4 regions of the Pseudoalteromonas sp. A757 genome follow, and region 2 is predicted to be linked to each of the others. Evidence: predicted binding sites of a transcription regulator. Region 2 holds the regulator's gene; each other region holds the start of a gene.

Region 1 (2,207 bases), on a different contig from region 2:
ACTTATTAATGGTTTTAATTTGATGCATAAACACTTTACCATCGACATTAGTCAGCGGATTGCTATGCGCTACGTTAAGGATCTGGCCATTCTCTAAGCCATGCATACGGCCCAAATTAATAACGACTTGTTCATCATCAATATGTAGGATTTTGCCATTGGTTGGTAAGCAGGCGACCGCTGCGTTTAAATCAGTTGCGATTTGTGTCAGCGTGGTTTGGATCTCATCTGCATAATCTGTCTGCCAAAAGCGCTCACTGTACACATCGATTAATTTGGTTTTCTTAAACGGCCACACGCCTTGAGTCGCATATTGCTTTTGCCATACCCTTTCATGAGAAAGCGCATCAAACAGCGCAAAGTCTACCTTGAAGCTTCTTAAGTATTTATCACTTTGCCAAAATGCGAGGTCACTATTAAGTTTATCGACACTAGCAATATCAGTAATTTGACTCAGTAGTACAAACTGGCTGTTGGTATTTGCTGTAATGGTTTCGATTAGTTGTTCATTATAATCAAAACGCTGGCTGAAAAAGCGGCTAACATCTATGGTCTGTGCAAAATAGGGAACGGGCTCTAAGCTCAACTTTTGTTCGGTCATTGTCTGATATAGACGCTCGCTGACCACTTTATTTATGTCAAAAATTTGACCTAAAGTTGCTTGGTGTTTATTTTTTAACTGGCTTTGTGTGACTGCAACCTGTTTATTGTATGCACTGGTCGGGCACTGAGCACTCTGTGGGGTAATATCAATATGTAATGTCACTTGCCATGAGTCACCGACTTTGGCTTCAGCAATTACGTTGGCGCTTTGAATCTCAGCATTTGAGCGGATCTTAAGTTGATCTTGGGTGAGCACACCATCGGTGACGGTTTGTACACTGCTTACCGAAGCCCCAGAAAACAGCAAAGCTTGTGTAATGGCATCGTTTACCGCCTTTCTTTTTGCTTTTTGATGATCGCCATTTTTAACGTCAGCCATGCCAGTAACTTCAAACCATTCAGCATAAGCAGGATTAGTTAAGGTGATACACAACAATGATAGACTGCTCGCAAATTGCTTTTTCATGTTTAAATGCCCAGATCAAAAACTACCCTCTAACTCAGCAATACCTGTGCCAAATTTTGGCAAGGTTCGTGCATAATCATACATTATGAAGGTTAATTTTACTTATTGCCAATACTCAATAAAGCCGCAATAACCCTGCGAGATTAAGATGCAGGGGAGGTGTTAAGTTTGATTGGTATAGATTGTAGCGGAGTGCGGGAAATGCGTATCACTAATTCTATCAATACAATTGTTATGATTTGCTCGCTGACATGGCTCAGCAGCTGTTCAAGCCTCGTTGACAAGCACATTGAATATGAAACGGTGCAACCGGAAACTTTTCCTGTTTTACGTGCTGTGGGGTATGCGCCTTTAAGTGCTCAGCCGGGTAAAACTGCGGGTGAGAAGCAGCTGATGGCCATTAAAGTCTCAAAATTAGAAGCCTATCGTGAGCTGGCTGAGCAACTCTATGGCCAGAATTTGACATCCACTATCACGGTAAAGGGTGCTATTGCCCAAAACGACGGCCTTAAGAGCCAAGTAAATGGACTTGTTCGTGGGGCTAAGGTGCTGAAAAGTTACGCGGTCGGTGATACTTACGCGACTGAGTTAGAGCTTGATATGAAACGTGTTTATGATTTGTATGTTACTCAAGTCAAGCCTCAGAAAATCAAAAAAATATCTTACAGTTTTAAGTAAGCAGTCTAGAGCCTGTTGACCTTTGCTGCTTGATTTTTGTTTTTCTAAGAAGATTTTGGTCGCGACGATCGATTTGCCGGCTAGGCTCAGCCTTGTATAAATACCAATCAAGCTGCTGTAAACACAAACCTGAAAGATAAACAGGCCATAAATAAGCTAATCTAGAATATGCTTTTCTTAGAATTCTAAAGCAGCTGTGATGATTATTATCATAAGGAGTATAGAGAAGTGTTATCGTGTTGTTTTTAACGCTCGTGAGGTATTCGCTAGCACCAAAGGCAGAGCTTCCTCAAGCGAGTCATTAAGCTTTTAAATTACGTACTAATTCACTGTCGCTACTTTTCACGCTGCCATCTTGACCATAGGTAATCGAAGTTGGCGCCCCAATTAAAATTCCTTTCAATTCACGAGTGCTTACATTGGCTTGGTGGGCCGTTTTAGCATTGATTTCATTTTTAGT
Region 2 (2,207 bases):
CTTCCGCAAGAGTCTTCAATCTTTAGAAAGCTCACGGTCTATCAAAATTTAATGGCGATTTTAGAAACTCGAAAAGACTTAACTAAAGTTGAAAGAGAGGCTGAGCTAAATGAGTTATTAGATGAATTTAATATTCAACATATTCGCGATTCACAGGGTATGGCATTATCGGGAGGCGAAAGAAGACGGGTAGAAATTGCTCGCGCTTTAGCCGCTAATCCCAAGTTTATCCTGTTAGATGAACCTTTTGCTGGTGTTGATCCAATTTCGGTGTTAGATATAAAGACAATCATAGAGCACCTAAAAAACCGCGGTATCGGTGTATTAATCACCGATCACAACGTAAGAGAAACACTAGACGTATGTGAAAAGGCCTACATCGTTTCACATGGTGAGTTAATCGCTGCAGGCACGCCAGAACATGTTTTGGCAGATCAAACCGTAAGAGATGTCTACCTAGGCGAACAATTCAAGCTATAGTTAAGACGTAGTATTAATAACTGTTAAAAAGGATTGTTAGAGATACATGAGGCAATCATTACAGCTGCGCATGGGGCAGCAACTTACAATGACTCCACAACTGCAACAAGCTATTCGCTTGCTGCAGCTTAGTACATTGGATCTGCAACAGGAAATACAAGAAGCATTAGACAGCAATCCATTATTGGAAGTGGAAGAAGGTGATAATACTGACGGCGAAAATGCTGACCAACACGGCCAAGAAAAGAGCAGCACTGAAGATAATCAAAATTCAGGCGATGAAGCATCGGTTAGTGACTATGAGATAGACTCAGATACCGCCATGAGCAAAGACACGGTGAGCGATGATCTCGCCATGGATGTCACTTGGGACGAGTATATGAGCGCAGCTCCAGCCGCCAGCTCAGGTCCACTCCCTGATGACGATAATGTTTATCAAGGGGAAACCTCTGAATCTCTCCATGATTATCTCATGTGGCAACTTGAGTTGACTCCATTTAGTCCAACAGATAGAGCTATTGCGATTGCGATTATTGAAGCGGTCGACCTGTCAGGCATTTTAACACTCTCTTGCGAAGACATTTTAGAGAGCATTAATGACGAAGATAGCGAAGAGCCTATTGAGCTAGATGAAGTCGAAGCCGTACTCAAACGTATTCAGCTTTTTGACCCTGTTGGTATCGCTGCGCGTAGTTTACAAGAATGCTTATGTATTCAGCTAAACCAATTCGCCCCAGATACGCCATGGATTGCCGAAACGAAAATGATCCTGACAGAGCATATTGATTTGCTTGCCAGCCGTGACTATCGAACTTTGGCTAAGAAAACGCGCCTTAAAGAAGCCGATCTCAAAGAGGTGATGACGCTAATTCATAGTCTTAACCCAAAGCCTGCGGCAAGCATTATTCATGAAGAACCTGAGTATGTGATCCCTGATGTATCGGTGAAAAAAGTAAAAGGTCGTTGGGTCGTAGAGCTAAACCCTGATGCTATGCCTAAAATAAGAGTAAACGATCACTACGCTGCGATGTCTAGAACGGCGAAATCCAGTACGGATAGTCAGTTTATTCGCTCTCATTTACAAGAAGCAAAATGGTTTATTAAAAGCTTAGAAAGCCGAAATGATACTTTATTAAAAGTTACCAATTGCATTGTGCAACAACAACAGGCATTCTTTGAACATGGCCCCGAAGCAATGCGCCCTATGGTGCTAAATGATGTTGCTGAAATGGTTGAGATGCATGAGTCCACAATTTCCCGTGTGACAACACAAAAATATATGCATACACCTCGGGGAATATTTGAGCTGAAGTATTTCTTCTCTAGCCATGTAAGTACAGAAAATGGAGGTGAGTGCTCTTCCACAGCAATTAGGGCACTTATCAAAAAGCTGATAGCTGCAGAAAATACCGCGAAGCCATTGAGTGACAGCAAAATTGCAGATATCTTAGCTGAGCAAGGAATTAAGGTAGCGAGACGCACGATTGCAAAATATCGTGAATCCCTGGCCATTCCACCGTCAAATCAGCGTAAAAGTTTGATATAAGACGTAAAACCCAAGAAGGAAAAATGCTTATGCAACTAAATCTAACTGGTCGCCATGTAGAAATTACTGACTCATTAAGAGACTATGTCACCAACAAGTTTGCGAAGCTAGAAAGGCACTTTGATCATATCAATAACGTGCATGTGATCCTAGATGTCGAGAAGCTAGTACAAAAAGCAGA
Region 3 (2,207 bases), on a different contig from region 2:
TCAATTTTCTCTAGATACTCTTGTTCACGTTTACGTTCAATTTCATACTCTTTTCTCGAGCGCGCAGCCAAAGAGTCTTGAGAACCTGAGTTGAGTAGACGACCGTTTTGATCAGTCACTGTCACGCGTGAAGGCTCTAAGCCCTGTACCGCTGATGCCACAATGTCTACGATTGAATCGACCTCTTCGCCGCCAAGCGTTTTACCACGTTTAAGGGTAATAACTACGGTTGCCGAGGGCTTTTTCTCACGACGTGCAAAGACGTTTTCTTTTGGGATTGCGAGTAACACTTTTGCACGGTTTACGTCTTGTAACTCTTCAATTGTTCTCGCAAGTTGTTGCTCACGACTATGCTTTAAGCGCTCTCTTTCAAGACGTTGGCTAACACCAAAACCCATATCCTGCATCAGAATATCAGTGCCAGAACTCGGAGATTGGGTAAAACCGTCACGCGCCATCCGTAGTTTGATGTCCTGATAGTCCGACTCAGCAACTAAAATGGTATTACCATCGAGTTGGTATTCAATTTTCTGTTGATCTAAAAAGTCTAACGTTTCGACGAGTTCTTCTGTTGGGTATTTACCAAGTGGGCGCATATCTGGTTGGCGCGCCCAAATGATAATAAAGATTGCGATTGCTAAACAAATAGCAAGGGCAATAACCAGAGTAACCTGGCGCAACATATCAACACCGCTTAGCGCACTGAAGTAGCCTGATTTTTGCTCTTGTTGCTCATCCGAACCGCTGTCATTATTCAGCGCTGCGTCGGAAAGCGTAAGATCTGTTGATTGATTAGTAGCCACGATTACTCTCCACAGTCACTCAATTAAACTGGCATGCTCATGATTTCTTTATAGGCCTCAACAAGTTTATTACGAACTTGCACTGTAGCCTCAAAAGCGACCGACGATTTTTGTTTCGCTATCATGGCTTCTGCAAGAGAAATGCTTCTGTCACCCATTTCAACTGCGGTGACTTTTTGTTTTGCTTCTTGTTGTAAGCCATGAACTGTATTAAGTGCGTCTGAGAGTAAATCGCCAAACTGAGCCGACGAAGATGCTGCCGTCTTTACTGGCTGCACTGATGGCTGTGTGTTTCTCGTCGCTTCTGCAGCCATAGCCTGCATTTCTTGAAATAGCGCTGATGATTGTACTTTCATGATGCTTTACTCAAAATAACTCTTAGTTACCATTAATAAAGCAGAAAACGTGCCAACTTAAAACCTTTATTTTTCAGTATGTTACATTGTTTTTTGCATGTCGAAAAATTGGCAGTACATAGAAGTGAAAATTAGGAGCCTAAGATCTGCTGATCTTTATAGGCACCTTATTAAACTTGAATTAACAGATAAAATTTAACTTGAGGTTTGGATAAGGAATGAGTTAACTCATTCCTTTTAAGCTCAGGTAATTTAGGTTAAGCGGGTAGCGCAATCCCTAAATCTCGCATTTTCGCCAGCTTATAGCGAAGTGTGCGAGGGCTCATGCCCAATACCTCCGCTACCTCTTTACGTTTACCATTAAACTTTGCCAGCGTATCTAAAATAATTTGGTGCTCTTTATCCTGTAACTCATCTTTATAGCTAATGATCTCATCATCACTTTGCGAGCGCTCCATTAAAACTGATGCCTCATGGTTTACAGTTGGAGATGACTCAACCAAAGCCATCGGTGAGAAATTTTCGATAAAAATATCATCTTCTTGAATTTCATTACCTTGGAACAAAATTAGGGCGCGTTGAATAACGTTGTCTAGCTCCCGTACGTTTCCTGGCCAAGTGTGCGAACTGAGCTTGCGCTTTGCACCGCTGCTTAGTATAGGTGTTGACTTGCCTGCTTTTTGCGTATGTCTTACCAACAAATGCTCAGCTAACACAGCGATATCACCCGCTCTGTCTTTCAATGGCAGCCACTCTAGCGGGAAAACATTGAGACGGTAATATAAATCTTCTCTAAATACCCCATCATCCACCGCTTCTTTTAAATCGCGGTTACTGGTTGCCAACACTCTGACATCCAGTGAAATGGTTTTTCTGCTGCCTAGACGCTCTACCTCACGCTCTTGTAGCACACGAAGTAGTTTTGCTTGTAAGCCCAAATCCATCTCAGTGATCTCATCAAGCAAAATGGTTCCCTTTTGCGCTTGCTCAAATTTTCCAGGACACGCTTGAATGGCACCTGTAAACGCCCCTTTTTCGTAGCCAAATA
Region 4 (2,207 bases), on a different contig from region 2:
CAAAGGTAATTTCATCGTCTTCAGGCAAGATATCGTCATCTAACTGTACGCTTGCGCCCAGCGCGTCTTCATCGTCGCCCATTCCGATATCAAGTGGGTCTGGCTCTGGGTCAAATGCAGTCGCAGCGGTTGCAGCGCCCGCAGTAGCAGCGGATGGTGTTTGCGGAAGAAAATCATCGTCATCTGTTGACGCCTGAGATTGACTTTTCTTCCGGCGAAACATGACAAATCCAGCAATTGCTAATAGTGCTGGTAATGTGGCAAGTAACGCAATTCCAGCTGGCGAGCTAAAGAATGCGCTTAACTCGCTACTTTCTTGCGCTTTTGCCTGAGCCGCCTGCTGATCAATCATTTCATTTTGTAAGTCAATAACAGCCTTTAGCTGTTGTTGGATTTCGCTGTCTTTACCAAGTTGGGTACGAACCGTTTGAAGTTCAGTAGAAATAGCACCAAGCTGTTGCTTTAACTTATTGTTTTCGGATAGGATTTCTTCAACATTACGCACTGAGGACTTGAACTCTTTTTGTAAGTCCATCAGCCGCATGTCCTGCTCCATTTTTAAAGAGCGCAGTTGATTAGTCAGGTCTTCTTTTGCTTCTTCTACATCGACTTTACGAGCTTGCGTAACCTTTTTCTCAGCTTCGTTTATTGCATTTGGATTCAATAATCCCTTACGCTTCATTTCCCAAAGTTTGTCATCTTGATCCGACTTTTGCTTTGCCAACTCAGGGTTAACACTGCGAATTTCATTGATGGTAGGAATACGTAAATACGCCCCATCCTGCATATGGTTGAGGTTTTTATCTAGAAATGAATTAGGATTTTTATCGTAAAGCGCCTTCATCACCTGATAAATGGTGACCGAGTCATCTGGTCGCACTTTTTGTGCTATACGCCACAATGTATCCGTGGGTCTGATAGGCCCTATTGACCGACCTTGAGCCCCATAATCAACCCCTTTAGGGCCTTTTAGCACTACCCCCTCTTGGGTATATACTGGTGTGGCAATCAGTGCGAATACAAAGATACTAAATAAGGCTAAACCGCGCATGCCGATCCTTTACTCAAATGTTTAACACCCGTTAAACGACATTTTATTATTATGGCTTTGAAGCAAGCTCTATTCCAAATGCAAACTATAAACCAGATATGTTGGAATATCCATTGCAACGTATTGAAAGGTAACATGGTTATAATGCTTTTTACTGATTTTGGAATAGCTGATATAGGTGAAGAATAGTCAAGTATTTGACTTAACGGCAAACTTCTTGGCAGAAGTTTGCCGTTATAGCGTAAAGAAGTAAGCAAAACTCAGCTTACTTTGCGATATCAATGGGTACTTATAGATAGCTTTCTATCAGGGCTTCTGCAATTTGGATGCTATTTGTTGCGGCACCTTTTCTGGTGTTGTCTGATACCACCCATAAGTTTAAGCCCAGTGGATGTGAAATATCTTGCCTTACACGACCTACATAGACGGTATCGTTACCACTTGCATCACTTACCGGTGTTGGGTAGTCGTTTTCGTCTTCAATTAACTCAACACCCGGCGCATCAGCAAGTAATTGCTTAACATGTTCAAGATCATAAGGCATGCGCGTTTCAAGATGAATGGCTTCAGCATGACCAAAAAACACAGGAACGCGAACCGCAGTCGGGTTAACCAAAACACTTGAGTCGCCCAAGATTTTTTGCGTTTCCCACACCATCTTCATTTCTTCTTTGGTGTAACCATTTTCTTGGAACGCATCAATTTGAGGAATGACGTTAAAAGCGATTTGTTTGCTAAACACTTCGTTTTCCATCGGTCTTGCATTCATTAAGTTTGCAGTTTGCTTAGCCAACTCATCTACCGCTTCTTTACCTGCACCAGATACCGCTTGATAAGTTGAGACATTAATTCTGTCAATGCCATAGGCATCATAAATTGGTTTAAGCGCCACTAGCATTTGGATTGTAGAGCAGTTTGGGTTAGCAATGATGTTACGATTTCTAAAATCTGCAAGACTGTCTTTATTCACCTCAGGAACCACTAATGGAATATCAAAGTCGTATCTAAAATGTGAGGTATTGTCTATAACAATACAGCCAGCTTCAGCGGCGATAGGTGCATATTTCTCCGACACGGAACCACCCGCTGAAAACAAACCGATGTGGGCATTAGAAAAATCAAACTCTTCAACATCCAGAACTTCGATTTTTTCACC

The links. Region 2 encodes sigma-54, which starts transcription at its own class of promoters, with help from an activator protein. Its sites were predicted from a motif close to GTTGGCACGNNNNTNGNNT; they were not measured.
Region 1: a site for sigma-54 is predicted at 1,125-1,143, ahead of DRB05_RS16620 (LPP20 family lipoprotein). Genes of this name have one in related genera too.
Region 3: a site for sigma-54 is predicted at 1,198-1,216, ahead of fliE (flagellar hook-basal body complex protein FliE). Genes of this name have one in related genera too.
Region 4: a site for sigma-54 is predicted at 1,112-1,130, ahead of DRB05_RS16785 (FimV/HubP family polar landmark protein). Genes of this name have one in related genera too.

What each region holds. Positions count from the first base shown of each region.
Region 1 covers NZ_QNQN01000072.1:215,637-217,843, reverse strand. The annotation lists gene DRB05_RS16625 (flagellar assembly protein T N-terminal domain-containing protein) at 1-1,069, opposite strand, end outside; gene DRB05_RS16620 (LPP20 family lipoprotein) at 1,271-1,747, shown strand; gene DRB05_RS16615 (flagellar protein FlgN) at 2,049-2,207, opposite strand, start outside.
Region 2 covers NZ_QNQN01000071.1:42,527-44,733, reverse strand. The annotation lists gene lptB (LPS export ABC transporter ATP-binding protein) at 1-480, shown strand, start outside; gene DRB05_RS14445 (RNA polymerase factor sigma-54) at 527-2,026, shown strand; gene hpf (ribosome hibernation promoting factor) at 2,056-2,207, shown strand, end outside.
Region 3 covers NZ_QNQN01000072.1:170,808-173,014, forward strand. The annotation lists gene fliF (flagellar basal-body MS-ring/collar protein FliF) at 1-806, opposite strand, end outside; gene fliE (flagellar hook-basal body complex protein FliE) at 827-1,159, opposite strand; gene DRB05_RS16415 (sigma-54 dependent transcriptional regulator) at 1,417-2,207, opposite strand, start outside.
Region 4 covers NZ_QNQN01000072.1:254,397-256,603, forward strand. The annotation lists gene DRB05_RS16785 (FimV/HubP family polar landmark protein) at 1-1,051, opposite strand, end outside; gene DRB05_RS16790 (aspartate-semialdehyde dehydrogenase) at 1,341-2,207, opposite strand, start outside.